DNA from 3 places in the Caldimonas sp. genome. Region 2 is predicted to be linked to each of the others. Evidence: predicted binding sites of a transcription regulator. Region 2 holds the regulator's gene; each other region holds the start of a gene.
What was found. The regulator HrcA, encoded in region 2, represses chaperone genes, less so after heat shock. The targets are predictions, from matches to a motif close to TTAGCACTCNNNNNNNNNGAGTGCTAA.
Positions count from the first base shown of each region.

Region 1 (12,683 bases), on a different contig from region 2:
GGCGGTCGGAACCCGCTGACAGCCCGCCATGCCACCGCACCGACCGCCTGCCGCGCTGCCGTGCGGCACCATCGATACACGTCGATGCCCCTTCGGCGCCCCCCCCCCCGCGAATGCCGGGGCCGCCTCCAACCAGGGGGTGGCTCGCGCATCCGGCCTTGTTCATATTGACCCCACCCCCGCGTGAGGACCCGCTCCATGAACAACCCCGTCCTGCAGGAAGAGTATGCGCGGCTCCGCGCCCAACTGGCCGAAGCCTACAGCGCGCCGCAATGGCAGTCCGGCCAGATCGACCGCCTGGCCAACGCACTGGCCGCCGTCGAGCGCCAACTCGTCAGCCAAGCCCCCGGCGCCACCTGGCGCGAGCTTGGCCCCACCCCCACCCCGGCGTCTTCGGCCTGCACGATGACCCCTGGCAGGGAGGGGGGCGTCGCTGGCGTGTCGCAGGCTCGCTGACCCAAGACCGCCGCCCTGCCGCCGTTCAAAACGCTCGGGCAACGATGAACGGGCGCCAGTCCCGCTTCTTCGAGCCGTGCCGCTCCGTGGCCAGGATGTCGAATCCGGCCGTACGGATCGCCTGTTCCAGGCCCGCTGCAGAAAACGTCGTCACGCTCGGCGCCAGCCCCACCCACTGCATCACGGGCACGGCCAGCCGGATCAGCGGGTTCATCTCAGCGATGCAGGGCGTCTTGGAGATGAAGAGCCCGCCCGGCGCCAGCAAGGCCCGGACCTGGCCGAGCACCGCGGGCAGGTCGCCCACCAGATGCAGGACATTGAAGCCAATCACCACGTCATGGCGCTCGCCTTCTCGCGCCAAGGCGTCTGCCGTGGCCTGCCGGAAACGAAGCCGGCCCCTGAGCCCTTGGTGGTCAGGCATTGCGAGCTTCTCCTCGGCGATGGTGATCATGCCGGTGGACAGGTCGGTGGCTAGATAACTCTCCGCCGCGTCGGCCAGGCGAAGCGCCGCCGTCCCGGTGCCACAGCCCAGCTCCAGCACCCGCGCACCGGCAGGCATGAGCGCCCGCGTGCGCGCCAAGGTCCGTTCGAACCCGGCCTCGTCCGCAATCGCAGAGGCGGCGTACTTCCGCGCCGCCTTGTCCCAGAACTGCGCGTCCTTGTCGGTCGTCGTGGGGTGTTCGGGCTGGTGCCCATGGTCACGTTTCATCGCCTTCCCCGGTTGTTGGTGCTCAAGACACCCCGACCACGGACTTGTGCTGCCGCGGAGCTATCCCAGCAATACACACATTGACGTGGACACACCGGAGGCCAGCCCACGGTAGCGGATCGGCTGCATGGGCTGGTTGGGCGTCATTCGCCATCGAAGTAATCGTTGTCGATCCGTTTGATTTCGTACATGCCGACGAGCGAAACGCCCACGTTGTGATCAATCATCCGGGACACGACACCTAACGTTTGACATGAGGGGCGGCTTGCAGACGGCGAAGCCGGCTGTAAGACGTCCCCTCGATGGAAGGGTTAGGCATCATTGCCGCGGCCGGCGAGTATTGAGCCACCCCTGTGCGGCACCATAGCCTTCAAGAAGAACCTTCTCGCCAATTTCAACGATCAGCTTCGTATCGCCGTTGTGAAGAATTCGCGAGAACGAGAGATTCCACGGCAGCTCCTCGGATTCGTACATGAACCCGATGCCGCCAGGGACGATGAACTGCTTGAATTCGCCACCGGACGCTGCTCGGATGACTTCCACGATTTTCGCGTGCTCAGGCTGCGGTTTGGGGAGACCAAAGATTGCTAGATAGCAGCGCTTCATATGAACTCTCGCCTTTCTGAACCTGGGCGCTAGGAGCGTCGAGGATTGTGATGCCTAACGTTTGACGTGAGGGGCCGCCGTAGCGGCAAAGCCGCGAAGGGAACCCACAAGCGCAGCTTGTGGGCGGTCCCTCTCGACGGAATTGTTAGCGCGAGCACTCATTCTTAGGCACCGAAAACCCGCAGGCTTTCAAAGCTCGCTGAACAAACGGATGGCTTTCCATGGCGATGGCAGCCACGCACACACTGAACAGAAGGATCTTCGCTACCTGCCCGAACATGGCGAGCGGGCTTGCATCAGGTGCGCTGATTAGTAGATATGCACATAGAGCAATGAATGGAAGCGCGGAGATCACCACGAGTAATTTGAAAAAGCGCCTGGACGTTGTGCTTGCATTGGCCGCGTGATCGGCGCCGAGGATGCTTGCGGCAAAGAAAAATAACCAACCAAAGAATAAACCACTCTCGGAAATACTCTTCGTTGCAATGAACTCGACGGAGATGAGGAAGGCCCCAATTACGCAACAAATGATTTGAAGTGCGATGGTTCTAGGTTTCATAGCGCTAACGTGTTATAGGAAGCAAAACTGCTGCATAACACCGTCGACTGCCTTCCTAACGCCGACGGCCCGATCGGGCTGCAAGCCTCGCCCAGCCTGCGCCTCGAGGCATTGTCTGGATATTTGTACAGCACTGAATTTCATGCAAACTGGCGCAGGTTTCGCAAGGCGCACTTTGCCTGAGGCCGCCACCCAGCCAATTCCCCCTTTTGGGGGGGAACTGAGTTGCCCGGGCCCGCCGTTGGGCCTTGAGGCCCTTGCCTCTTTGCAGGCACAGTACCGGGCCGTCCCTTCCCCATCCCGCACGCGCCAGCGCCGGAGCCCCCACCATGTACCTCCCCCCTCACTTCGCCGAAACCCGCCCCGAGCAGCTGCACCGCATCATCAACGACCACCCGCTGGGCATGATGGTCACGCACACCGCCGCGGGGTTGGAGGCGCAGCACATTCCTTTCCTGCTGGACCCGGCGCAGGGCCCGCACGGGGTGCTGCTGGCGCATGTGGCGCGGGCCAACACGGTGTGGCAGGAGGTGGTGAGCGGCGATGCAGTGCTGGTGGTGTTCCGCGGGGTGGAGGGCTACATCTCGCCCAACTGGTACCCGGGCAAGCACGACACCCACCGCCGCGTGCCCACCTGGAACTACGAGGTGGTGCATGCGCACGGCACGGTGCATGTGCATGATGACGAAAAGTTCCTGCGCGGGCTGGTGGCGCGGCTCACGCGCGTGCATGAAGCCACGCAGCCGGTGCCGTGGAAGATGGGCGATGCGCCGCCCGACTATCTGGCCGCCATGCTGGGCAAGATCGTGGGGCTGGAGGTGCGCATCACGCGCCTGGACGGCAAGCGCAAGCTGAACCAGCACCACGAGGCCCGCGACCGCGCCGGCGCCATCCAGGGGCTGGAGACGCAGGGCCACGCGGGGCTGGCGCAGGCGATGCGCAACGCGAGCCACGGACGGTGACCCCCGGCTTCAGCGCCACACCGCGTCCTCCCGCACCACCAGCCCGCTCTCGAACGATTGCGCGCGCGTGCGCCACAGGCGGCACGGCCCCCGGTCCGGCGGCGTGGACGACCGGCCGCGAGCCCTGGGCGTGGCGGTGCAAGGCGCCGTAGGCCTCGTGCCGACCCACTGCGGCATTGCGATTGACTATCGATCCACATGTATCGATAGATGCCTGCACGCCTTCCAACAGCCTCCCGGCTGGCGCTGCATGGGTGCTGCGGGCTGAACACCGGGGGGCCGAGACGCCCTCTTGAAGAAGCTGCACCCACCCCTATAATTCGTCGCTGTTAGCACTCATCCAACATGAGTGCTAATGATCCCGGGGCAGGCCTGTTGGGTCGGATTCCCCGCCGATCATGCCTATCAAGTTGGTGCTTTATCGCATCAGCCATCAACCAGAAGTTGGTTCTCACTCTTAGGAGATGTCATGAAACTTCGTCCTCTGCACGATCGCGTGATCGTCAAGCGCCTGGAAAACGAAACCAAGACCGCTTCGGGCATCGTCATCCCTGACAACGCCGCCGAGAAGCCCGATCAGGGTGAGGTCCTGGCCGTGGGTCCGGGCAAGCGCAATGACAAGGGCGACTTCGTGGCGCCCAACGTCAAGGTCGGTGACCGTGTGCTGTTCGGCAAGTACAGCGGCCAGACCGTCAAGGTCGACGGCGAAGAACTGCTGGTCATGCGCGAGGAAGACCTCTTCGCCGTGGTGGAAAAGTAATCCTGCCACCCCCGTCTGAACAGATCTCAGCAACGAATCCGGAGAATTTCTTATGGCAGCTAAAGACGTCGTTTTCGGCGGTGAAGCCCGCGCCCGCATGGTCGAAGGCGTGAACATCCTGGCCAATGCGGTCAAGGTGACCCTGGGCCCGAAGGGCCGCAACGTGGTGCTCGAGCGCTCCTTCGGCGCCCCCACCGTGACCAAGGACGGTGTGTCCGTGGCCAAGGAGATCGAGCTGAAGGACAAGCTCCAGAACATGGGCGCCCAGATGGTCAAGGAAGTGGCGTCCAAGACCAGCGACAACGCCGGTGACGGCACCACCACCGCCACCGTGCTGGCCCAGGCCATCGTGCGCGAGGGCATGAAGTACGTGGCCGCCGGCATGAACCCGATGGATCTGAAGCGCGGCATCGACAAGGCCGTCGCCGCCCTGGTCGAGCAGCTCAAGAAGGCTTCGAAGGCCACCACCACCAGCAAGGAGATCGCTCAGGTGGGCGCCATCTCCGCCAACTCCGATGAATCCATCGGCAAGATCATCGCCGACGCGATGGACAAGGTGGGCAAGGAAGGCGTGATCACCGTCGAAGACGGCAAGAGCCTGGACAACGAACTCGATGTCGTGGAAGGCATGCAGTTCGACCGCGGTTACCTGTCGCCCTACTTCATCAACAACCCCGAGAAGCAGGCCGCGATCCTCGAGAACCCGTACGTGCTGCTGCACGACAAGAAGATCAGCAACATCCGCGACCTGCTGCCCACGCTGGAGCAGGTGGCCAAGGCCGGCCGTCCGCTGCTGATCATCGCCGAGGAAGTGGAAGGTGAAGCCCTGGCCACGCTGGTGGTGAACACCATCCGCGGCATCCTGAAGGTGTGCGCCGTCAAGGCCCCGGGCTTCGGCGACCGTCGCAAGGCCATGCTGGAGGACATCGCCATCCTGACCGGCGGCAAGGTGATCTCCGAGGAAGTGGGCCTGACGCTCGAGAAGGTGCAACTGGCCGACCTGGGCCAGGCCAAGCGCGTGGAAGTGGCCAAGGAGAACACCACCATCATCGATGGCGCCGGTGCCGCGGCCGACATCGAAGCCCGCGTGAAGCAGATCCGCGTGCAAATCGAGGAAGCCACCTCCGACTACGACCGCGAGAAGCTGCAAGAGCGCGTGGCCAAGCTGGCCGGTGGCGTGGCCGTGATCAAGGTGGGTGCGGCCACCGAGGTCGAGATGAAGGAGAAGAAGGCCCGCGTCGAAGACGCCCTGCATGCCACCCGTGCGGCCGTGGAAGAGGGCATCGTCGCTGGCGGTGGCGTGGCCCTGCTGCGCGCCAAGCAGGCGGCCGGCCAGATCAAGGGTGACAACCCCGACCAGGAAGCGGGCATCAAGATCGTGCTGCGCGCCGTCGAGGAGCCCCTGCGCCAGATCGTGGCCAACGCCGGCGACGAGCCCAGCGTGGTGATCGCCAAGGTGCTCGAAGGCAAGGGCAACTTCGGTTACAACGCCGCCAACGGCACCTATGGCGACATGATCGAGATGGGCATCCTGGATCCGACCAAGGTGACCCGCACGGCCCTGCAGAACGCCGCCTCGGTCGCCGGCCTGATGCTCACCACCGAAGCCATGGTGGCCGAAGCGCCGAAGGACGAGACCCCGGCCGCCGGTGCCGGCATGGGGGGCATGGGCGGCATGGGCATGGACATGTAAGTCCCCCAGGCAGCTCGCCTCAAAAAAGGGCCGCGCATGCGGCCCTTTTTTACATTCTGTGGTCAAGCCATGCCCCTGTGGCAGGCTCATCGGGATTGCGCCGCCCCGCGCCGGGCTCAACAATACGGGACACCACGCCCCTTCTTTCATGAGCCACCCACCCGCCCTGTCGACTTCCCTTGATTCCATCGTCCAGGGCGTGCCGCTGCTGGCCCGCGATGTGGTCGAGCGCACGCTGGAAGAGTTGCGCAATCCCAATGCCCAGATGGCGCTGGCTCAGGACCGCCGGCAGTTCTTCGCGCTGATGGAGGTGCTGCAGGCCCGCAAGGCGGACTGGATACGCTCGCTGCAGGAGCTCATCGCCCAGGGGGTGCGCGAGGCGATGACCGATTCCGGCGCCGCGCGGGCGGCCCCGCGCAAGCCGCTGGCCCTGAGTCTGGACGACCTGAGCCTGGTGGACGAGGGCCAGGCGGCCGAGGACATCGAGATCTCCCGGGTGATCGCCCAGATCGACCAGCAGGCCGAGTGGGAGCTGCGGGAGGTGCAGGCCTTCATGGCCGCGGTGCGCGGCTGGCAGGAGATCCGCCGCGAGGCCAACCCGCTGCGCCCGGAAGTGTTTGCCCGTGCGCTCAGCCGCTCGACCCACGAGCTGCGGGTGTCGGCCGAGTCGCGCATGCTGCTGTTGCGCATGGCCGGGGCCCGGTTGGCCGAGGCGCTCAAGGTCGAATACGAGCAGATCTGCCGCCGGCTGGAAGCCCTGGGTGTGCAGCCCCTGGCCTTCCGGGCCGTGCCCTCGGCCGCGCCGGCGGTGCCGGCGGGGGGCACAGGCTTCGAGCTCACCGATTCGGGCACGCTGGGCCGGCTGCTCGAACGGGTGAGCCGCAGCCACCCGACGCCGCTGGACGGGGCCGCCGCCGAGGCGCAGACGCTGGTCAACCGCCTGTTCGACCAGATCCTGGCCGACCCGAAGCTCATCGATGCCGTGCGCAGCCTGCTGGGGCGGCTCAAGCCGGCGGTGCTCGGGCTGGCACAACGCGACCCGGCCCTGGTGCGCCAGTCCGACCATCCGGTCTGGCAGCTCCTGAACCGCCTGTCGGCCCACTGCGCGGGTTATGACGACCCGCAGGACGAACGCCTGCGCGATTTCATGGCGTTCGCCCGCAGCGTGATCGACCGCATCGTCGCGCTGCCCGCGCCCCAGGCGCAGCACTTCCTGAAGGGCCAGGACGACATCAATCACTTCATCGACGAGCGCAGCCGCGAGGCACTGGAGCGCTCGCGCGCGGCACTGGAGAAGCTGCAGCGCATCGAGCGGGCCGACCAGTTGCGCGGCGTGCTGCGCCAGCAGGTGCGCCAGATGCAGGGGGCTTCGCTCAGCCAGTCGCTGCGCGACTTCCTCTTCGGTCCCTGGGTGGACGCGATGGTCGAGGCCATAGCCCGCCACGGCGAACATTCCGCCCAGGCCCAGGAGCTGATGCACACGGTCGACGAGCTGCTGTGGAGCATGCAGCCGCTGACGGCCCCGGCCGACCGGGCCCGGCTGCGCGCCCTTCGGCCCGAGCTGCTGGCCAGCCTGAACCGCGGCCTGGACCTGATCGCCTGGCCCGCGGCCCAGCGCGACGCGATCCTGGCCGAGCTGGCGGCCCACCATGGCGCGGTGCTGCGCGGCGAGGCACCGCCGGCACCGTCGCCTGCCGAAGCGCTCACGCCCGAGCAGATCGTGCAGCAGTTGCGCGACGAGCCCGACCCGTTGCCGCCCGGGCCCGACGCGCCGGTGGACCGCAGCGTGCTGCCCACCGTGCCGGTGGGCCTGATGGACCAGACCGAGACCGAGGCCGGCCGGCTGGCCCGGCAAGCCTGGCTGGCCCAGCTCACACCGGGCTCGTGGTATCACATGTTCGTGCAGGGCCAGTGGGTCACGGCCCAGTTGATGTGGAGCAGTGACAACGGCCAGTTCTTCATGTTCGCCAGCCAGCATGCGGGCCAGTCGCATTCGCTGACGCGCCGGGCCGTGGAGCGGCTGCTGTCCGAGGGGCTGATCACCCTGCTCGAGGAGCGCTCGCTGATGCAGCGGGCGGTGGACAGCCTGATCCAGGACCTGGACGATCCGATCCGCTGACGTTCAGTCCGGCACGAAGCCGGCGATGGCCTCGGCCACGAGACCGGGCTGCTCGTGCACGATCCAGTGCGTGGCACCGGGCACGCGCAGCAATTCCAGGCGCGGCACCCAGTGTTCCAGCCCGTCCAGCAGCGAGGGCGGCAGGGCCATGTCGCCCTCGCCCCAGATCACCAGCGTGGGGCGCTCCACGCGCACCTGGGCGTCGTCGAAGCGCAGGCCGTGGATCGCGTCGGCCTGCCCCTGGGCGGGGCGCAGGGGCGAGGCGCGGTAGTAGTTCAGCGGCCCGGTCAGTCCGTGGCGCCAGGCGGCGCGGTACTGGTCCTTCACCGCCTCGGTGAGCCAGCCGTGGCCGTCGGCGCCGGCGCCCATGCTCGTGAAGAAGGGCCACAGGCGGGCGAAGTCGTTCTCGGCCAGCAGGTCCTGCGCATCGGGGCGGCACAGGAAGTTCATGTAGGCGCTGGCCCGTTGCTGCGCCGGGTTGTGCTGCAGTTCGCGCAAGAAAGTGCCCGGATGCGGCGAGTTCACGATCACCAGACGCTCGATCAGCGCGGGTTGCTGTGCCGCCAGGTTCCAGGCCACCGCCCCGCCCCAGTCATGGGCCACCAAGGCGGCAACGGGGGCGCCCAGGTGCTCGATCAAGGCGGCGATGTCGCGCACCAGGTGCTTGGCCCGGTAGGCCTCGACCTCGGCCGGTGAGGACGAGCCCGGGTAGCCGCGCAGGTTTGGTGCCACGCAGCGAAAGCGCCCGGCCAGCATCGCGCCGACCTCGTCCCAGATGAAGGCCGCCTCTGGAAAGCCATGCAGGAACACCAGCACCGGCGCCTCGCGCGGCCCCTGGGCCCGGCAGGCCAGGCGGATGCCGTGCGGCAGATCGACGTCGAAAGTCTCCAGGCTCATGCGCAACACTCCCAGGGCAGGATGCCCTGGAGTATCGGCCGGGCGCGGCGGTGGCGGCGTCGCGTTGGCGACCCGCGCCGCTCGGGGTTTACGCGGGGGTGCCGCCGTGCACCCAGCCGTGCAGCGTGGTGGCCACGTCGTCCAGGCCGGTACGGCGCAGGCCCGAGAACAGCGCCAGGCCGACGTCGGCCTCGTCGGTGACGTAGGTGGCCAGGGCCTCTTGCGCGGCCCGTTGGGCCTGCGCGGCTTGCTGGCGGGTGAGTTTGTCGGCCTTGGTCAACACCACCAACAGCTTCACGCTGCCATTGCCCACACGCGGGGCCACGAACTGCAGGAGCTGGTGGTCGAGTTCGGTCAGGCCCTGGCGCGGATCCACCAGCAGCACCACACCGGCCAGGTTGCGGCGCAGCGCGAGGTAATCGGCCATCACCGCCTGCCAGCGCAGCTTGGCGCTGCGCTCCACGGCCGCGTAGCCGTAGCCGGGCAGATCGGCCAGCAGGGCATCGGCGGCGTCGCGCGGGCCCAGCTCGAAGAGGTTGATGTGCTGGGTGCGCCCCGGGGTCTTGGAGGCGAACGCGAGCTGGCGTTGCTGCGCCAGGGTGTTGATCGCGGTGGACTTGCCGGCGTTGGAGCGGCCCACGAAGGCGATTTCCGGCCGTTCGCTGACCGGCAGTTGGTGCAGTTCGCTGGCTGTGGTCAGGAATCGGGCGGTGTGCAGCCAGGCCAGCGCGGCACGGGCGGCCGGGTCGGTCTGGGCGGAAGGCGCACGGGCGCCGGAGGGGGTGGATTGGCTGGGCATGGAATGGGCATTGTAAAATCCGCGGGTTTTGCCTTCGGCCTACAACTGCCTCCCACGACATGAAATCGACCGTCACCCTGCTGTTTGCCGCAACTGTGTGGGCCGCCCCGATGGCGGCGCTTGGCCAAGCTCCCGCCAAGCCCGACCTGGCCAAGGGCCAGGCGATCGCGAACCAGGTGTGCGTGGCCTGCCACACGGCAGACGGCAGCCGGGGCACACCGGCCAACCCGATCATCGCCGGCCAGCACCCGGAGTACCTGGTCAAGCAACTGCAGGAGTTCAAGTCCGGCAAGCGCCAGAATGCGGTGATGGCCGGCTTTGCCGCCACGCTGAGCGACGAGGACATGCGCAACGTGGCTGCGTTCTACGCCAGCAAGCAAGCCCGCCCCGGCGTGGCCACCCAGAAAGACACCATCCGCCTGGGTGAGCGCATCTACCGCGGCGGCATCGCCGAGAAGGCCGTGCCCGCCTGCGCGGCCTGCCACGGCCCGGCCGGCTCGGGCATCCCTTCGCAGTACCCGCGTCTGAGCGGCCAGCATGCCGACTACACCGTGGCCCAGATGACCGCCTTCCGCAGCGGCGCGCGCGCCAACAGCGCCCAGATGACGGCCATCGCCGCCCGCATGAGCGACGTGGAAATCAAGGCCGTGTCAGACTATATTGCCGGTCTGCGCTGACACCGCGACCCGCAAGCCGAGACCCACACAGCAAGAAGGCGGGCCCCCTGGGAGGGATGCCCGCCTTTTTTGCTTGCACGCTCCAACCCGAACGCCCCATGACCGCCACCTCCGGCCTGCAGCTCGCCCGTGGATCACGCGCCTGGCGCGAGGCCATCGAGATGCTCTCGTCGATGCGGTTTGCCATCGCGCTGCTGACCGTCATCTGCATCGCCTCGGTGATCGGCACCGTGGTGCAGCAGCACCAGCCGTTCACGAACTACGTCAACCAGTTCGGTCCCTTCTGGGCCGAGCTGTTCGGCCAGCTGGGGTTGTATGCGGTCTACAGCGCCTGGTGGTTCCTGCTCATCCTGGCCTTCCTGGTGGTGTCGACCTCGCTGTGCATCGCGCGCAACGCCCCCAAGATCGCCCATGAGCTCAAGGCCTACAAGGAACAGGTGCGCGAGCAGGCGCTGCAGGCCTTTCATCACAAGGCCCGGGGCGTGGTGGCCGAGCCGCGCGAGGCGGTCTTCGAGCGGGTGACGGCCCTGCTGCAGCGCAACGGCTGGAAAGCCCGTGCGCAGGTGCGCCGCGACGGGCAGACGGTGCGCGGCGTGATGGTGGCCGCCAAGAAGGGCTCGGCCAACAAGCTCGGCTACCTGGCGGCGCATTCGGCCATCGTGCTGGTGTGCATCGGCGGCCTGCTCGACGGCGATCTGATGGTGCGTGCACAGATGTGGCTCAACGGCAAAAGCCCCTACGCCGGCGGCGGCCTCATCAGCGAGGTGCCACCCCAGCATTGGCTGAGCACCGACACCGCCGCCTTCCGCGGCAACCTGATGGTGCCTGAGGGCTCGCGCTCGGGTGTGGTCCTGCTCAACCAGCCCGACGGCGTGCTGCTGCAGCCCCTGCCCTTCGACCTGGAGCTCAAGCGCTTCATCGTGGAGTACTACGAGACCGGCATGCCCAAGCTGTTTGCCAGCGAGGTGGTGGTGCACGACCGCCAAACCGGCCAGACCCGCCAGGCACGCATTGAGGTCAACAAACCGCTTTATCACGCCGGCATGGCGATCTATCAATCCAGCTTTGACGATGGGGGCTCGCGCCTGACGCTGCGGGCCTATCCGATGGGCGGGCCGGGCCGCCGATTCGAGGTGGCCGGCACCGTGGGCAGCAGCACCGAGCTGCGCACCCCCGACGGCCAGCCCTTGACGCTGGAATTCACCGGGCTGCGGGTGATCAATGTCGAGAACCTCGGCCAGGCCAATACCGGCGCCACCGACGTGCGCAAGGTCGATCTGGTGGCCAGCCTGCAGCAGCACCTGGGCTCGGGCGCACCGGGCAGCGACAAGGGTCTGCGCAACGTCGGGCCCTCGGTGACCTACAAGCTGCGCGACGCCTCGGGCCAGGCCCGCGAGTTCCACAACTACATGCTGCCGGTGGAGCTCGACGGCCGGCGCGTCTTCCTGGCCGGCGTGCGCGACACGCCGGCCGAGAGCTTCCGCTACTTGCGCATTCCGGCCGACGAGGCCGACAGCTTGGACGGCTGGATGCGATTGCGCGATGCCCTGCACGACCCGGCGATGCGCGAGCGCGCCGTGCAGCGCTACGTGCGCGCAGCGGTCGATCCGGCCCGCTCCGACCTGGCCGAGCGGCTTCGTGTGTCGGCCCTGCGCAGCCTGGCGCTGTTCGCCGGCGCCGAGCCGGTGCGTCCCGGCGAGGCCCCGGTGGGGGGTCTGCAGGCGATTTCGGAGTTCATGGAGGCCAACGTCCCCGAAACCGACCGGGCGCGCACCTCCGAGGTGCTGATCCGCATCCTCAACGGCGTGCTGTTCGAGCTGCTGCAAGACAGCCGCGCCCAGGCCGGCCTGGCACCGCTGCCGCAGGACGAATCCACCCGCGCCTTCATGACCCAGGCGGTGCTGTCGCTGTCGGACGAAGCTTACTACCCGGCCCCGCTGCTGCTGGAGCTGAAAGATTTCGAGCAGGTGCAGGCCAGCGTCTTCCAGGTCGCCCGCACCCCGGGCAAATCCCTGGTCTACCTGGGCTGCGTGCTGCTCATCGTCGGCGTGTTCGCGATGCTCTATGTCAGGGAACGCCGCCTGTGGATCTGGCTCGAAGACGCACCGGGCCAAAGCGGCCACACCCGTGTGACCACGGCCCTGTCGTCCACCCGCCACACCCTGGACACCGACCGAGAATTCGACCACCTCAAGCAGGCCCTGCTGCAAGGTGCCGCCCCGGAGGCCCGATGAACACCACCACGCTTTCGCTCGACGCGCCAGGCTATTTCGCGCGGCGCACCTGGTTCGACTGGCTCTTTGCCGTGCTGATCGTCGCCGGCACGGGCTACGCCTTCCAGCGCTATGCCGCCTCGATGGACGTCTACGAGAAGGCCATCCTCGTGGGCGCCGCGCCGGCCGCCGTGTGGCTGGGCTGGTTCTGGCGCCCGCTGCGCGTGCTGGCG
Region 1 covers NZ_JBKBVU010000003.1:26,544-39,226, reverse strand. The annotation lists gene ACK42S_RS00860 (AAA family ATPase) at 1-19, shown strand, start outside; gene ACK42S_RS00855 (hypothetical protein) at 199-456, shown strand; gene ACK42S_RS00850 (class I SAM-dependent methyltransferase) at 482-1,165, opposite strand; gene ACK42S_RS00845 (hypothetical protein) at 1,484-1,771, opposite strand; gene ACK42S_RS00840 (hypothetical protein) at 1,917-2,330, opposite strand; gene ACK42S_RS00835 (FMN-binding negative transcriptional regulator) at 2,660-3,292, shown strand; gene groES (co-chaperone GroES) at 3,762-4,052, shown strand; gene groL (chaperonin GroEL) at 4,105-5,745, shown strand; gene ACK42S_RS00820 (DUF1631 family protein) at 5,894-7,864, shown strand; gene ACK42S_RS00815 (alpha/beta fold hydrolase) at 7,868-8,761, opposite strand; gene yihA (ribosome biogenesis GTP-binding protein YihA/YsxC) at 8,850-9,560, opposite strand; gene ACK42S_RS00805 (c-type cytochrome) at 9,620-10,237, shown strand; gene ACK42S_RS00800 (cytochrome c biogenesis protein ResB) at 10,336-12,471, shown strand; gene ccsB (c-type cytochrome biogenesis protein CcsB) at 12,468-12,683, shown strand, end outside.
Region 1: groES (co-chaperone GroES) is a predicted target of HrcA. The motif match lies at 3,622-3,648, and genes of this name have one in related genera.

Region 2 (12,683 bases):
AGCGGCGGTCGCCACCGTGTGGCTCCCTCGGTGCGGCGCAGGAGGGCTCGGTGGCGCGGCGATGGATGAAGGCTGCAGCGGCGGTGATCGTTGGGGCGGCCTTGGCGTGGGGGGCGGTTGCGTGGTGGCATCGTGCCGACGCGCCGGCCGATCGCTTGCAGCGCCTGCGCGCGGGCGAGCCCTTGCGGGTGGGCTATGCCGTCGAGCCGCCCTATGCCATCGTGCGTCCTGACGGGCAGGTCGACGGTGTGGCCCCCGAAGTGGCTCGCTTGGTAGGCGAGCGTTTGGGGGTGAGCCGCTACGAGTGGGTCCAAACTCGGTTCGATGCCTTGATCCCCGAGCTGCGCGCGCATCGCTTCGATGTGGTGGCCGCTGGCATGTTTATCACCCCGCAGCGGGAGGCGTGGGTGGCGCATTCGCGGCCGATGATGCGGGTGCGCTCTGGCGTGTTGTGGCGCCGCAGCGCGGAAGAGACGCAGGCTTCGGCCTGGAAAGGCTGGGAGCCGGTGCAGCGTGTGGCGGTGATCGAAGGTTCGGTGGAGCATCAGCGCTGGTTGGCCGGCGGCGGCTTGCAAGACCGCTTGATGCTCGTGCCCGATGCGGCCAGCGGCCAAGCCGCCGTGCTCGAAGGCTTGGCCGATGCCTTGGCGCTGTCGTGGCCGTCGGTGCAATGGATGGCGGCGCACAGCCAAGGCCGCTTGCAGGCGCACCCTTTGGACGCAAGGGAGCTGCTGGGAGCCCAGGCCGATCACCCGGCGTTTCAGTTCCGTCATGAAGACGAGGCCTTGCGTCGTGCCTGGGACCAGGCCCTGGGCGAGGTGCTCGGCAGTGAGCAATACGCCGCCGTGCTGGCGCGCTGGGAGTTGGGAGAGGACGTGTTCCCGCCGCGCGAACGCGAGCCGCAGGAGGGCGGCCGATGAAGTCTCCGAAGGGGCTTCGCGCCCGTATGCGGGGGGGGTCGAGCTGGCCGCTGTGGGCGTGGGCGGCCGTGCTCGGCTCGGGGCTGATCTGTCTGACGGTCGTGTGGCTGCAAAGCAGCTACTTGAGCCAACTGGAGCAGACCGTGCGCACCTTGCGCTACATGCGCGTGGCACGCATCGACGTGGCCCAAGGGGTGCTGCACTTGAGTTTGGCCACAGACGATGCGCCCGGGCCCTGGAATGCCTCGCAAGGCTTGGCCTTGATCGACCAAGCGCTGGACCAGTTGAGCCATGTGGCCACGTCGGCCGGGGCCACCAGCGCTGCGACGCAGGAGCTGGCCGAGGCGATCACCCAGATGCGACAGGCCTGGCGCAGCGCTGGCGATGACCGCCTGCTTTGGCTGCGCTCCAGCGCCGCGCGCCTGATGCTGGGGCGGGTCGATGGGGCGGCCGCACGCTTGGTGCAGGAGATGAGCCAGCAGCTTGACGAAGCCATCGCACAGCAGCGTCGGCGCCAGTGGATGGCCTTGGCGTGGACCGTGGTGTTGCTGTCTGTGCTGGCCTGGGCGGTGTGGCGTGCGTGGCGTCGCCAACGGCGCATCGAAGCGGCTTTGTACGACACCCAACAACGCTACCGCGCGCTGGCGGCCGAGCGCAAAACCCACCTGGACGAGGCCTTGGCCGAGCAACGGCGCGCCGATGTGTTTTGGCGCACCGTGGTTGATCACCAGCCGACCCTGGTGGCCTATTGGGACAAAGATCTCATCTTGCGCTTTGCCAACAAGGCCTATCTCGAATGGCTGGGCAAGAGCGCCGATCAGGCCATCGGCCGCCCAGTGGCCGAGGTCGTTGGCCAAGAGCTCTTTCAGCGCGAGTGGCCCAGGATCCAGCGCATCTTGCAAGGCGAGAGTTTCGAGGGCGAATACACCTGGTCTGTGGACGAACGCACGCCGCGCCAGTTCTGGGCCCATCGCATGCCCGATCGGCGTGACGGACGCATCCACGGCTATTACTTCTTCGCCACCGATGTGAGCGATTTGAAAGTGGCGCACGACCACCTGGAGGCGCTCAACGTCGAGCTCACCCGCGCGCGTGACCGCGCCGAGGCGGCCAACCGCGCCAAGAGCGCGTTCCTGGCCAACATGAGCCACGAAATCCGCACCCCGATGAATGCCATCATCGGATTGACCCATTTGCTGCGCCAGCAGCTTGGCTCGGGCGAGCACGCCGACAAGCTGGACAAAATCGATACGGCTGCCCAGCATTTGCTGTCCATCATCAACGATGTGCTGGACCTGGCCAAAATCGAAGCCGGCAAGCTCCAACTCGAGCCGGCCGATTTCCGTATCGACACCATGTTGTCGCGCACCTGCGATCTGGTGGCACCGAAAGTGCGCGACAAAGGCCTGGAGCTCGTGCTCGATGCAGACCACCTGCCCGTGTCGGTGCATGGCGATGCCACTCGCCTGTCGCAAGCCTTGCTCAATTTGCTGAGCAATGCGGTGAAGTTCACTGATCAAGGCGTGGTCTTGTTGCGCGGTGAACTGCTTGCCGAAGCTGCCGAGCAGCTTCAGTTGCGCTTTTCCGTGCGAGACACCGGCCCCGGGCTCACGCCCGAGCAGATCGAGCGCATCTTTCAGCCTTTCGAGCAACTCGACGGCACTCGCACCCGTCGTCATGGCGGCACCGGCTTGGGGTTGACCATCACGCGCCATCTGGTGCAGTTGATGGGAGGCGACATTGGCGTGGACAGTCAGCCCGGCCAAGGCAGCACCTTCTGGTTCACCGTGAGCTTGCGCCGCGCGGCCACCCAGCCCTCGCGTGTGGACGTGCGCTTGCGCGGTTTGCACGTCTTGCTCATCGACGACTTGATCGAAGCCCGTCAAGCACTCGCGGAGATGCTGCACATCATGGGCTTGCAGGTGCAAGCCTGCGACAGCGGTGCGCAAGCCGTGCACGACATGAGCCAAAGCAAGGCGCGTCGGCCCGATGTCATCGTGACCGATTGGCTTATGCCCGAGATGGACGGCTTGCAAACCCTGCGCCGCTTGCGTGAGCTGTGGGGGGCGCAAGCCATGCCGGCGAGTTTGATGGTCACCGCGCGCGACGACCCCGCCTTGCGCCAAGCGGCCCGGGCGCAGGGGGTGGGGGCCGTGCTGCTCAAGCCGGTGACGCCGTCGGCTTTGCACGATGCCTTGATCGCGCTCTTGCGTGAACGCATCAGCCAGGCGCCACCGCCGCCCGTGTTGCCGCCACCGCAAGCGGTGCCGCCGCAAGGCCGCTTGTTGCTGGTCGAAGACAATCCCGTCAACCAGGAGGTCGCGCGTGAACTGCTGCGCGCAGTGGGCTTGCACGTGGATGTGGCCAGCAACGGTGTGGACGCCGTGCGCATGGCTTCGGCCTATCCGTACCGTCTGATTCTGATGGACATGCACATGCCTGAGATGGACGGCTTGCAAGCCACGCGGGCCATTCGCGCCTTGGCCGCTCATGCGCACACGCCCATCGTGGCGATGACCGCCAATGCCTTCGGCGAAGACCGCGAGGCCTGCCTGGCCGCCGGCATGAACGACCACATCGCCAAGCCGGTGGAGCCCTCTTTGCTGTATGCCCGCTTGCGCCACTGGCTGGGGTCTTAGGGGCGAGGGTTTGGTAGGCCGTGCAGGGCTCGAACCTGCGACCAAAGGATTATGAGTCCTCTGCTCTAACCGACTGAGCTAACGGCCCGAAAGGGTGGGCCCCGATTGTAGGCCGTGCTACTTCTGGCTCAGCGCGTTGGACACCAGGCGGGAGGTGATGTCCACGATCTGGATCATGCGGTCGTAGGCCATGCGGGTGGGGCCGATCACGCCCAGGGTGCCCACGACCTGGCCGTCCACTTCGTAAGGCGCTGAGACGACGGACAGCTCCTCGTAGGGCACGACCTGGCTCTCGCCGCCGATATAGATTCGCACGCCCTCGGCGCGACTGGAGACGTCGAGCAGTCGCATGAGCTGGGTCTTCTGTTCGAACAGGTCGAAGAGCTTGCGCAGCGACTCCAGGTCGCTGGAGAAGTCCTGCACGGTCAGCAGATTGCGCTCGCCCGAGACGACCACCTGCTCCTGGCTGCTGGCCATGGCTTCGGTGCCGGCCTGCACGGCCGCCTGCATCAGGCTGGCGATCTCGCCGCGCAGGGCCTCCACCTCGGTTTGCAGGCGGTTGCGCACCTCCTCGAGCGTCAAACCGGCGAAATGGGTGTTGATGTAGTTCGTGGCCTCGACGAGCTGGGCCTGGGTGTAATTGTGCTCGGTGAAGAGCACGCGGTTTTGCACGTCACCGTCGGGGGCGACCAGGATCACGAGCACGCGCCGGTCGGACAGGCGCAGGAACTCGATGTGGTGGAACACCGAGGGCTTGCGCGGCGCAGTGATCACGCCCACGAAGTGCGACAGGTTGGACAGCAGGTGGGCCGCATTGGCGATCACGCGCTGCGGCTGGTCGGGCTGGAGCTGATCGCGCACGCAGGCCACCTCCGGCGGCGGCTGGTTCAGGTCCAGCGGCCGGGCGGTGAGCATGGTGTCGACGAACAGACGGTAGCCGCGCGCGGTGGGCACCCGCCCGGCCGAGGTGTGGGGGCTGGCGATCAGCCCCAGCTCCTCGAGGTCGGCCATCACGTTGCGGATGGTGGCCGGCGACAGCTCCAGCCCCGAGGCCTTGGACAGAGTGCGCGAACCCACCGGCTGGCCGTCCGCAATGTAGCGTTCCACCAGGGTTTTGAGCAGGGTCTTGGCGCGGTCGTCCAGCATGGCGTTGATTTTAGGGCGCGCCGGCGCGCTGCAAGGGGCGCCGCTTGGGCGTTTTCCCTGGCCAGGCGGGGACTTGGGCCCCTCGGTGGCGGCGTGGGCGCTGTGGTGTAATCCCGCCCATGAAATCCCGCTTCCGTCACGTGGCGCTGATCGGCAAATACCAGGCCCAGGGCATGCGGGGGGTGCTGGAGGACATTGCCCAGTTCATCTGCCGCCAGGGGGCGGAGGTCTCGGTCGAGTACGACACGGCCATGAACACCGGCCTGAGCGGCCACCCGATGCTCGACGTGGAAGGTGTGGGCCGCGAATGCGACCTGGCCGTCGTGGTGGGCGGTGACGGCACCATGCTGCACATTGCCCGCGAGGTGGCGCGCCACGGGGTGCCGCTGGTGGGCATCAACCAGGGCCGCCTGGGCTTCATCACCGACATCCCGGTGGGCGAGGTGCACGAGGTGCTGGGGCCCGTGATGGCCGGCGACTTCGAGGAGGAGCGCCGCAGCATGCTCGAAGGCCAGGTCGTGCGCGACGGCCGTGTCATCTTCGAGGCCTTTGCCCTCAACGACGTGGTGGTCAACCGCGGCGCCACCGCTGGCATGGTGGAGCTGCGCATCGAGGTGGCTGGCGACTTCATGGCCAACATCCGCTGCGACGGCCTCATCGTGGCTTCGCCCACGGGCTCGACGGCCTATGCGCTGTCGGCCGGGGGGCCCATCTTGCACCCGGACATCGCTGGCTGGGTGCTGGTGCCCATCGCGCCCCACACCCTGTCCAACCGGCCTATCGTGCTGCCCGACGACAGCGAGGTCGCAGTGGAGATCGTTGGCGGGCGCGACACGAGCGTGAATTTCGACATGCAAAGCCTGGCCAGCCTGTTGCACGGCGACGTCGTCCACGTGCGCCGATCGGCACACCGGGTACGCTTCCTCCATCCGCGCGGCTGGAGCTATTACGCCACGCTGCGCAAGAAACTCCATTGGAACGAAGGTTTGGGAGCCTGAGCCGATGCTGCGCCGCATCGCCCTGAGGGATTTCGTCATCGTCCATGAGCTCGAGGTCGAGTTGGCCCCGGGCTTTTCCGTGCTGACCGGCGAGACCGGCGCCGGCAAGTCCATCCTGATCGATGCGCTGCAGCTCGCGCTGGGCGCGCGCGGCGACGCCGGCGTGGTGCGCGAGGGGGCCGCCCGCACCGAGATCAGCGCCGAGTTCGACAGCCCGGCCGCTTTGGCGGCCTGGCTGGACGAGGCCGGCTTCCAGACCGATGAGGTGCTGTTGTTGCGGCGCAGCATCGATGCCCAGGGCAAGAGCCGCGCCTGGATCAACGGCAGCCCGGCCACCGTGGCCCAGCTCAAGGCGGTGGGTGAGCACCTGGTGGACATCCACGGCCAGCATGCCTGGCAGAGCCTGACCCGGCCTGAATCGGTGCGCAGTCTGCTCGACGCCTATGCGGGCTGCGACCTCGCGCCGCTGGCGCGGGCCTGGACGGCCTGGCGTTCGGCCGCCCAGGCGCTGGAGGAGGCGCGCGCCGGGCAGGACCACCTGCAGCGTGAGCGCGAGCGCCTGGCCTGGCAGATCGGCGAGCTCGACAAGCTCTCGCCCGGTCCCGACGAATGGGCCGAGCTCGATGCCGAGCACCGGCGCCTGAGCCATGCCCAGGCCCTGACCGAGGCGGTGCAGGCCGCCTTGCAGGCGGTGTCCGAGTCCGAGGGCAGCGCCGACGAACTGACCGCCCGCGCCATCGACGGCCTGGAGGCGGTGGCCGACTACGACGGCGCGTTGGCCAACGTGATCGAGGTGTTGCGCAGTGCCCAGGCCCAGCTCGAGGATGCCGCCCACAGCCTGAACGCCTACCTGCGCCACGGTGAGCTCGATCCGGCCCGACTGCACGAGCTCGACGGGCGCCTGTCGAGCTGGATGGGCCTGGCGCGCCGCTACCGCCGGCCGCCCGAGGAGCTGCCCGCGCTGTGGGCGCAGTGGAAGGACGAGCTGGCCCGGCTCGATGCAGCGGCCGACCTGGAAGGCCTGGAACGCGCCGCGGCCCAGGCCCGCAAGGCCTACGACCAGGCGGCGCGCGAGGTCTCCAAAGCCCGCCGCGAAGCGGCGCCCCGGCTGGCCCGGGCCGTCACCCAGGCGATGCAACAGCTCGGCATGGCTGGCGGCCGCTTCGAGGTGGCGCTGGTGCCCAACGATGCACCCCAGTCCCACGGCCTGGAGTCGGTGGAGTTCCTCGTCGCCGGCCACGCCGGCAGCTCGCCGCGCCCGCTGGCCAAGGTGGCCTCGGGGGGGGAGCTGTCGCGCATCGCGCTGGCCATCGCCGTCACCACCAGCCAACTCGGCGAGGCCGGCACGCTGATCTTCGACGAGATCGACGCCGGTGTGGGCGGCGCGGTGGCTGACACCGTGGGGCGGCTGATGAAGCAACTCGGGCGCGACCGCCAGGTGCTGGCCGTCACGCATCTCCCGCAGGTGGCCGCCTGTGCCGATCACCATTGGGTGGTCAGCAAGACCACCGAGGCGGGTCGCACTTCCAGCAGCCTGCGCTGCGTGGCCGGCGAGGCCCGGGTGGCCGAGGTGGCCCGCATGCTGGGCGGGCAGCAGCTCTCCGGCACGAGCTTCGCGCATGCCCAGGAGATGCTGGCCACGGCCGCGACGCCGCCCGGCCCGGTGCCAGAGCCGCGGGCACGGAGGCGCGGATGAGCGAGACCACCGCCGCGGCCGCGCTGCGCGAACTGGTGCTCATCACCGGCATCTCCGGCTCGGGCAAGTCGGTGGCGCTGCATGCGCTGGAGGACGCCGGCTATTTCTGCGTGGACAACCTGCCGGCCGAGCTGCTGGAGCCTTGCGTGCAGCTCGAGCACGAGAAGTTCACCGCGCGCGTGGCCATCGCGGCTGACGTGCGCGCCGCGCAGTCGCTGCCCCTGCTCAAGCCCGCGCTGGCGCGGCTGCGCGACCAGGGCGTTACGGTGCGGCCGGTCTTCCTCGACGCCTCCACTGACACCCTGGTGCGGCGCTTTTCGGAAACGCGCCGCCGCCACCCGCTGTCCGACCCCCTCGCGGCCGACCCGACCACCCAGCGTGCGCTGATCGAGGCGATCGAACTCGAGCGCGAGCTGCTGGCCGAGTTGCGCGAGATGTCCACCATCATCGACACCAGCGAACTGCGGCCGGCCCAACTGCGCCAGTGGACGCGCCAGATCGTGCAGGCCCCGGCGGCCTCGCTCACGCTGGTGTTCGAGTCCTTCGCCTTCAAGCACGGCGTGCCGCTCGATGCGGATTACGTCTTCGACGTGCGCATGCTGCCCAACCCGTACTACGACCGCGAGCTGCGCCCCCATACCGGGCGTGACGCGCCGGTGATCGCCTATTTGCAGCAGCAGCCCGAGGTGGCCGAGATGCTCGCCCAGATCGAGGCCTTCCTGCGCCGCTGGCTGCCCGCCTTCGAGCAGGACCAGCGCGCCTACCTCACCGTGGCGGTGGGCTGCACCGGCGGGCAGCATCGCTCCGTCTACCTCGTCGAACAACTGGCCCAGCGCTTCCGGGCGCGGGGCTCCACCCTGATCCGTCACCGCGAGCTCGATGCGCGTGACGCTGCTTCATGACCGATCTGCCCGACCCTTCCTCGCTGCCGCTTTTCCCTTTGCAAACCGTGCTGTTCCCCGAGGGCCTGCTGGGCCTGAAGGTGTTCGAGGCGCGTTATCTCGACCTCGTCAGCGAGTGCCTGCGCACCCAGCGACCCTTCGGCGTGGTGGCCCTGCGCCAGGGCCAGGAAGTCCGACGCGAAGGCGAGGCCGTGGCCCTCGAGGCCGTGGGCTGCCTGGCCGAGCTGATCGAGGTTGACAGCGAGCAGGCCGGCATCCTGCATTTGCGCTGCCGCGGCTCGCAGCGTTTCCGCATCCGGTCCACACGCCAACGTGACGACGGTCTGTGGCTGGCCGAGGTGGGCTGGCTGGCTCCCGACCCGGCCGTGCTGCCGCAGGAGGACTACCTCGCCAGCGCGCAGGCCCTGGCCAACGCGATCCAGATGCTGCGCCAGCGCGGCCCCTTGCCGTTCCTGGAGCCCTTCCGCTTCGAGGAGGCCGGCTGGATCGCCAACCGCTGGTGCGAGATCCTGCCCATCCCGCTGGCCGCGCGCCAGAAGCTGATGGAGCTGGAGGACCCGCAGGTGCGCCTGAAGCTGGTCGATCAGTTCCTGCGCAGCAAAGGCATCATCGGCGGGGCCTGAGGGCCTCTGTGTTCATACCGGGCCGCGTGAGGCCAGCAGTTTGCGCAGCGGCGCCGGCAGGCCCCAGTCGGCCAGGGCCTCGTAGGCCACCCACTGGCCGGGGCCGGGCGGCCGCGGCTCGGGCCCGTGCAGCACACACTGGCGCGGGTGCAGCAGCCAGTCGAAGTGCGTGAGCGCATGCGAGATGCTTGGCCAGGGGGTCAGCGGCCCGGGCCAGTCCGCCTGCAAGGCCGCCTCGCTGTCGTATTCGGGCAGGCTGTGCAGGCCCGCCCACACCCCACGCGCGGGCCGCGGCTGCAGCCACACCCGGCCTTCATGCTCCAGCCACAGCCACCAATGCTCGCGACGGCTGCGCCTGAGCTTGCGGGTCCTGACGGGGTAGGCCTCGGGGCGGCCTTCGGCACGGGCCGCGCACCAGGCCTGCACCGGGCAATGCAGACAGTGCGGCGAGCGCGCCGTGCACACCGTGGCGCCCAGGTCCATCAGGCCCTGGGTGTAGGCAGCCATGTCCTGCCCGGGCAGCAATGCGGTGGCCTCCTCCCACAGCGAGCGCTCGTGACGGGCCTGGGCCAGGTCCTCGCCGAAGCCCAGCACGCGCGTGAGCACCCGCTTGACGTTGCCATCCAGGATGGCCGCGCGCTCGCCGAAACAGAAGGCCGCGATCGCCGCCGCGGTGGAGCGCCCGATGCCCGGCAGCTCGGCCAGGGCCTGGGCCGTGCGCGGGAACTGCCCGCCGTGCTGGTCCACCACCACCTGGGCGCAGCGGTGCAGGTTGCGCGCGCGGCTGTAGTAGCCCAGGCCGCTCCAGGCGGCCATCACCTCGTCACTGCTTGCACGGGCCAGCGAGTGCACATCGGGGAAGCGCTGAAGGAAACGCTCGTAGTAGGCCAGCACCGTGCTCACCTGGGTCTGCTGCAGCATGATCTCCGACAGCCACACGTGGTAGGGCTCGCGGCTGCGCTGCCAGGGCAGGTCATGGCGGCCGTGCGTGCGCTGCCAGGCGATCACGGCCGCAGCGAAATGCGGGCGCAGTGCTGCGGTGGAAGGAGGGCGACGCGACATGCCGCGATTGTGGCGGCTGTCCGCCAGCGCGTTCACACTAGCTCAGGCCTGCAAGGGGGCGGGGTGGGTGCTCAGGTCGAGGTCCAGCGCCAGCGGCTCGATCCCGGAGGAGGGCAGCGGAGCAGCCGCCTGTTGCTGCAATCGGGCCACCAGGCGGTGCAGGCGCTCCTGGAGTTCACGCATGCGCCCTTCCTGGGCTTCCATCTCGCTCACGCGGGCCTCCAGTTCGGCCGCGGCGCTGCGCACGCGCTCCAGTGTCTCGCGTCGGCGCTTGAAGTTGCGGCGTCGGTCGCGCAACTGGGTGTCGATCTGGGCCGAGGCGGTCTTGTTCCACAGCTCGAGTTCGGCGCTGGCACCTTCGAAGACCACTCGCAGCTTGGACACCAGCATGCGCCGGAACTGCGACATGAAGCGCTCGTTGGACAGGCGCAATGCATGCGACAGCCCCAGGTACTGCGTGTAGTTGCGCTCGATCAGCTCGAGGTCGCGCACGAAGCGGGAGAGGTCGGGCGCGGCCGGCACGGCCAGGCCGAAGCCGAACTCGGCGTTGAGCTTCTGGAAGGACGCGCCCAGCATCGTGTGGATCTCGTGGCCCTTGGCCTGGGCCTCGTCGAGCTTGGAACGCAGCGCCTGCGCCATCTCGGTGAAAGCCTTGCGTGCACCGAAGTTGAGGATGGCCGAGCGCAGCCGTTCCTGCAGCACCTCGGTGTGGCGACGCACCACGTCGCTGGAGATGCCCACCAAGGCGTCCTTGAGCATGCGCGTGTGCACCGAGCGCATGGCCTGCACGTGCGCGATGCACTGCTCGAATTCGCTGCTTTCGGCCTCCACGCGCCGGATCATCACCTCGACCATGCCCGCGTTCTTGCCACGCAGACCGCGTAACTCGAGCAACTGCTCGGCGCACTGTCGCCGGCGGTCGGCCAGGCGGCGGCCGATCTGGGCCTCCAGCCGGCGGGCGCTGTCGATCACCAGCTGCGCCAGCACCTCCTTGCGCTGCGGCAGCAACTGCCGGCCCAGCGCGTCCTCCAGCTCCAGCAGGCGGCTGGCGCGCAAGTCGTCGGCATCGCCGGTCACGCGACCGGCCAGCGCGATCTTGGCCGAGATCGGAAAAACCCGGTCCTCGGGGATGCCCAGTGTTTGCGCCGTCTGGCTGCGCTGGCGGCCGATGTGCGCCTCCACCTCGGCCGGCGAGCTCAGCGGATCGGTGAGCGCATCGATCTTGTTCAGCGCCACGTAGCGCGCCAGCGGCTGGCCGCACAGATGATCCCGCCAGATCGCCAGGTCGGACTTCGTCACGCCGGTGTCGGCCGCCAGGATGAAGACCGTGGCATGCGCCGAGGGCAGCAGGCTCACGGTCAGCTCGGGCTCGGCGCCGATGGCGTTCAGGCCCGGGGTGTCCAGGATCACCAGGCCGCGCTTGAGCAGCGGATGCGGGTAGTTGATGACGGCATGCCGCCAGGCCGGCACCTCGACGAGCCCGTCCTCGCCCAGCGGCGGGTTGTCCTGGGCCCGCTCGTCATCCCAGAAGCCCAGCGCCCGGGCCTCGTCCTGCGGCACGCGCCGCGTGGCCATCACGCGGGTCAGCGCCTCGGCCAGTTCGTCGGGCCGCTTCACGTTGAGCGTCACCTCGGTCCACACGCCGGCTTGCTGGCGCAGTTCGGCCAGCGAGGCCGGCCCCAGCCGGGTCTCGATGGGCAGCAGGCGCAGCGACGGCGGCTCGTCGGGGTCGTAGCTCAGCTCGACCGGGCACATCGTGGTGCGCCCGGGCGTGGCCGGCAGGATGCGCCGGCCGGTGTCGGCGAAGAAAATCGCGTTGATCAGCTCGGACTTGCCGCGCGAGAACTCGGCGACGAAGGCCACCACCAAGCGGTCTCGGGCCAGGCGGGCCTGCAGCGACTCCAGCAGGTCGGTGGCCGGTTCGTCCAGCAGATCGTGGTCGAAGAGAAAGCGCGACAGCTCCTGCAACTGGACCTCGAGATCGGCGCGCCACAGGCCGAGGGCATCGAACTTCAGCGCGAACGAGGGTGACGGAGCGGCAGACGACATGGCGGTCACACCGGACAAGCGGGATGGAGGCGATCATGGTAGCGCATGGCTGCCGCCGGGCCCGCCGTTCGCGGCTGCGGGGCTGCCGTTCGTCACGACCGGGGCCGCCGTTACCTTTTGCTACGGCTGCCGTCGTGCAGGCCCGGGCCGTCAGCCGCGCTTTTGGCACCGCGGGCAGAAGTAGGTGGAGCGCTGGCCTTGCACGATGCGGCGGATGGGCGTGCCGCACACGCCGCAGGGCCGACCTTCGCGGCCGTAGACGCGCGCCTCGTCCTGAAAGGCGCCGTTGTGGCCCTGGGCGTCGCGGAAGTCGCGCAGTGTCGAGCCGCCGGCGGCCAGCGCGCGCGCCAGCGTGTCGCGGATGGCCGCCGCCAGGCGCTCGCAGCGTGGCCGGCTCAGGCGGGCGGCCGGGGTGCGCGGGTCGATGCCCGCGGCGAACAGCGCCTCGCTGGCGTAGATGTTGCCCACGCCCACGACCACGTCGCCGGCCAGCAGGGCCTGCTTGACCGCCACCCGGCGGCCGCGCAGGCCGGCGTGCAGCACGGCCCCGTCGAAGCCGGGCTCCAGCGGTTCAGCTCCCAGTGGGGCCAGCAGCTTGCGTGCGGGGTCGGCCTCCAGCGAATCCGACCACACCACGGCACCGAAACG
Region 2 covers NZ_JBKBVU010000066.1:1,431-14,113, forward strand. The annotation lists gene ACK42S_RS08685 (transporter substrate-binding domain-containing protein) at 66-920, shown strand; gene ACK42S_RS08690 (response regulator) at 917-3,559, shown strand; tRNA gene ACK42S_RS08695 (tRNA-Ile) at 3,571-3,647, opposite strand; gene hrcA (heat-inducible transcriptional repressor HrcA) at 3,677-4,705, opposite strand; gene ACK42S_RS08705 (NAD kinase) at 4,825-5,703, shown strand; gene recN (DNA repair protein RecN) at 5,708-7,399, shown strand; gene rapZ (RNase adapter RapZ) at 7,396-8,301, shown strand; gene ACK42S_RS08720 (LON peptidase substrate-binding domain-containing protein) at 8,298-8,924, shown strand; gene mutY (A/G-specific adenine glycosylase) at 8,937-9,986, opposite strand; gene ACK42S_RS08730 (dynamin family protein) at 10,029-12,035, opposite strand; gene mutM (bifunctional DNA-formamidopyrimidine glycosylase/DNA-(apurinic or apyrimidinic site) lyase) at 12,186-12,683, opposite strand, start outside.

Region 3 (4,210 bases), on a different contig from region 2:
CCTCGACCAATCGATCTCGCTGGCGGGCTCCAGCGAGGACGCTGCCATCCGCGACACGCTCGACCTGGCCGTCCACTGCGAAGCCCTGGGCTATCACCGCTTCTGGGTGAGCGAGCACCACAGCCTGCCCACCATCGTGGGCACCGCCCCCGAGATCCTGCTGGCGGCCATCGCCGCACGCACCCGGCGCATCCGCCTGGGCAGCGCCGGGGTCATGCTGCCCCACTACGCAGCGCTGAAGGTAGCCGAGCAGTTCCGCGTGCTCGAGGCCCTGGCCCCGGGCCGCATCGACCTGGGTGTGGGCCGCGCACCCGGTGCCGACATGCGCACCGCCATGGCTCTCAACCCCAATGCCTATGCGGCGGCCGAACGCTTCCCCGAGCAGATCCAGGACCTGCAGGCCTGGCTGAGCGGGCAGGCGCACCAAGGCATCGTTGCCCACCCCCGCGGCCCGGCCCCCTCCCCCGACGCCCCCTGGGCGCGCATCCCCACGGTGTGGGTGCTGGGCAGCTCGGACTATGGCGCCCGGCTGGCGGCCCACCTGGGCCTGCCCTATGCCTTTGCCTACTTCTTCATGGACGGCCAGGGCGTGGAGCAGGCGCTGGACCTCTACCGCAGCCTTTACCGCCCCAGCGAGCGCCATCCCAAGCCCCAGGCCACCATCTGCGTCTGGGCCCTGGCCGCCGACACCGACGAAGAAGCCCGCCACCACGCCCTGAGCCGCGAGCGCTGGCGGGTAGACCGGATGCGGGGCCGCCTGGGCCCACTGCAGGCGCCCGCCCAGATCGCCGAACGCGGTTTCACACCCGAGGAATGGCCCACGGTGGACGCCCTGCGCCGCAAGGCTTTCGTCGGCAGCGCCGCCACGGTGGCCGAGCAGCTGCGACGCCTGGCCGACGAACTGGAGCTCGACGAGCTGGTCATCAACACCTGGGCTCACGACCCGGCCGTGCGCCGGCATTCCTACGCCCTGCTCGCCCAGGCCTTCGATCTCCCCAAAAACCCAGACTGAAGCGATTGCCTATTTCTACGACTTAGGGTTTCCCCGTGGGGGATTTAGCACTCTCTTCGTTCGAGTGCTAATATTGGAGGAACTAAAAGGAGGTTCGGGATGTCTATGACGACCATGAACACCTCGACCGCTGCCCTGACCGTCCGGGATCCCTGGGCCCTGGTGCCTTCGCTGGGCAATCTGGACGCTTACATCACGGCCGTCAACCGTCTGCCGCTGCTGACGCAGGAGGAAGAGACCACGCTGGCCCGTCGCTGGCGCGACCATCACGACCTGGAAGCCGCCGGGAAGCTGGTGCTCTCGCACCTGCGTCTGGTGGTGTCCGTCTCGCGCCAGTATCTGGGCTACGGCCTGCCCCATGGCGACCTGATCCAGGAAGGCAATGTGGGCCTGATGAAGGCCGTCAAGCGCTTCGACCCCGACCAGGGCGTGCGCCTGGTCAGCTATGCCCTGCACTGGATCAAGGCCGAGATCCATGAGTTCATCCTGAGGAACTGGCGCATGGTCAAGGTGGCCACCACCAAGGCCCAGCGCAAGCTGTTCTTCAACCTGCGCTCGATGAAGCAAAGCCTCAAGGATGACGCCGATGCGGGCGAACTCCATCGCAGCACGCTCACCGACCGCGAGATCGACACCGTGGCCCGCGAGCTCAAGGTCAAGCGTGAGGACGTCATCGAGATGGAGACCCGCCTGTCCGGCGGCGACGTGGCCCTGGAGCCCACCATCGACGATGGCGAGGAAAGCTACGCGCCCATCGCCTACCTGGCCGACGAAAGCCGCGAACCCACCCGTGTGATCGAGGCCCAGCACCGCGACGTGCTGGCCACCGATGGCATCGCCCGGGCGCTGGACACGCTGGACGAACGCAGCCGCCGCATCGTCGAGGAACGCTGGCTCAAGGTGAACGACAACGGCAGCGGCGGCATGACGCTGCACGAACTGGCGGCCGAGTACGGTGTGAGCGCCGAACGCATCCGCCAGATCGAGGTGGCCGCCATGAAGAAGATGCGCAAGGCCCTGGCCGAATACGCCTGACCTGGCCCCACCCTTTGCACACAACGGCCCCTTCGGGGGCCGTTTGTCTGTTGGCAGCGCTCAGGCGAGCTTCAAGCGCCGCACCACGAATTTCTCCAGTTCCAGCAGCACAAGCACAGCCACCCCCGCGCCGATCACCTGCAGGCCCTGGATCACACTCAGGCCCTCGGTCTGGAACAGCGCCTGCATCCACGGTGCATAGGTGAAGGCCATCTGCAGCAGCACCACGCCGCCCACCGCCATCAGCACACGGGGCGTGCCCTGCACGCCCTGCCAGGTGAAGGACGGGGCCTTCAGGTAACGCACGCTGAAGAGGTAGAAGACCTCCATCACCACCAGGGTGTTCACCGCGACGGTGCGGGCGGTCTCCACGCTGTGTCCCCGGGACAGCGACCACTCATACATGCCAAAGATGCCCGTGAGGAAGAGCGTGGACACCAGCGCGATGCGCCAGACCACGAAGCGTGACAGCAAGGGCTCGTCGGGCGCGCGCGGCGGGCGTCGCATCACGTCGGCCTCGCGCGGCTCGAAGGCCAGCACCATCGCCAGCGCGATGGAGCTCACCATGTTCACCCACAGGATCTGCGCCGGCAGGATGGGCAGCGACACGCCCAGCAGCACCGCCACCAGCAGCGTGAGCGACTCGCCGCCATTGATGGGCAGCAGGAAGGTCACCGTCTTGCGCAGGTTGTCGTAGACGGTGCGCCCCTCCTCCACCGCGTGCACGATGGAGGCAAAGTTGTCGTCGGCCAGCACCATCGCGCCGGCCTGCTTGGCCGCCTCGGTGCCCTTGCGGCCCATGGCCACGCCCACGTCCGCCTGCTTCAGCGCCGGCGCATCGTTCACGCCGTCGCCCGTCATCGCGACGATCTCGCCATTGGCCTGCAGCGCGCGCACCAAACGCAACTTGTGCTCGGGGCTGGCACGGGCAAAGACGTCGGTGCGGCGCACCGCCTCGCGCAAGGCGTCGTCATCGAGCGCCTCGATCTCTGGGCCGGTCATCGCCTCCAGGCCATCGCCGAGGCCGAGCTGCCCCGCGATGGCGCTGGCCGTGACGCCGTGGTCCCCGGTGATCATCTTCACGCGGATGCCCGCCTGCCGGCATTGGGCCACCGCAGCAATGGCCTCCTCGCGCGGCGGATCGATGATGGCCACCAGGCCCAGCAGCGTCAGACCCTGCTCGACATCGGCCACTTCGAGCCGGCCATGCGCCGCAGGCAGCGCCCGCCAGGCCAGGGCCAGCACGCGGCGGCCTTCGCGGGCCTGCTCGTCGATGCGAGCCTGCCACCAGGCGGCGTCCAGGGTTTGTGGCGCGGCCTGCGCACCCGCCTCGTGGGAGCACATCGCGAGCACTCGCTCCGGCGCGCCTTTGACTACCACGAAGCGGCCACCGGCATCGTCCGGGTGCAGCGTGGCCATGTAGCGGTGTTCGGACTCGAAGGGAATGGCATCGAGCCGTGGGTGCTGCTGTCGCAGCCCGCCCGGGTCCAGACCGGCCTTCATCGCCAACGTGAGCAAGGCCCCTTCGGTCGGATCGCCGGCCAGCCGCCATTCGCCTGACTCCCGGCGCAGGCTGGCGTCGTTGCACAAGGCACCGGCCAGCGCCAGTCGATGAGCCACCGGCCACTGCGAGGCCAGACGGGCCGTGTCGATGGGCTGCCCCTGCACCCGCCAGGCGCCCTCAGGCGCATAGCCGGCGCCTTCCACCGCCAGCACCGCCTCGCGCAGCACCACCTGCTGCACCGTCATCTCGTTGCGCGTGAGCGTGCCGGTCTTGTCCGAGCAGATCACTGTCACCGACCCCAGCGTCTCCACGGCCGGGAGGCGCCGGATCACGGCGTGGCGTGCCGCCATGCGCTGCACCCCCAGGGCCAGCGTGATGGTCATCACCGCCGGCAGGCCTTCGGGAATGGCTGCCACGGCCAGACCCACCGCGGCCATGAACATCGCCTCCACCGAACCACCTCGCACGGCGAGGCCGAACACGAAAAGCACACCAGCGGCCGCGAGGACGGCCAGCGTCAGCCATCGTCCGAAGGTGGCCATCTTGCGCAACAGGGGCGTGGTGCTCTCTTCCACCGTCTCGAGCATGCGGCCGATACGGCCGATCTCGGTGTGTGCCCCGGTGGCCACCACCACGGCACGCGCCTGGCCCTGCGTCAC
Region 3 covers NZ_JBKBVU010000180.1:1,775-5,984, forward strand. The annotation lists gene ACK42S_RS14500 (LLM class flavin-dependent oxidoreductase) at 1-1,012, shown strand, start outside; gene rpoH (RNA polymerase sigma factor RpoH) at 1,118-2,047, shown strand; partial or broken gene ACK42S_RS14510 (cation-transporting P-type ATPase) at 2,108-4,210, opposite strand, start outside.
Region 3: rpoH (RNA polymerase sigma factor RpoH) is a predicted target of HrcA. The motif match lies at 1,057-1,083, and genes of this name have one in related genera.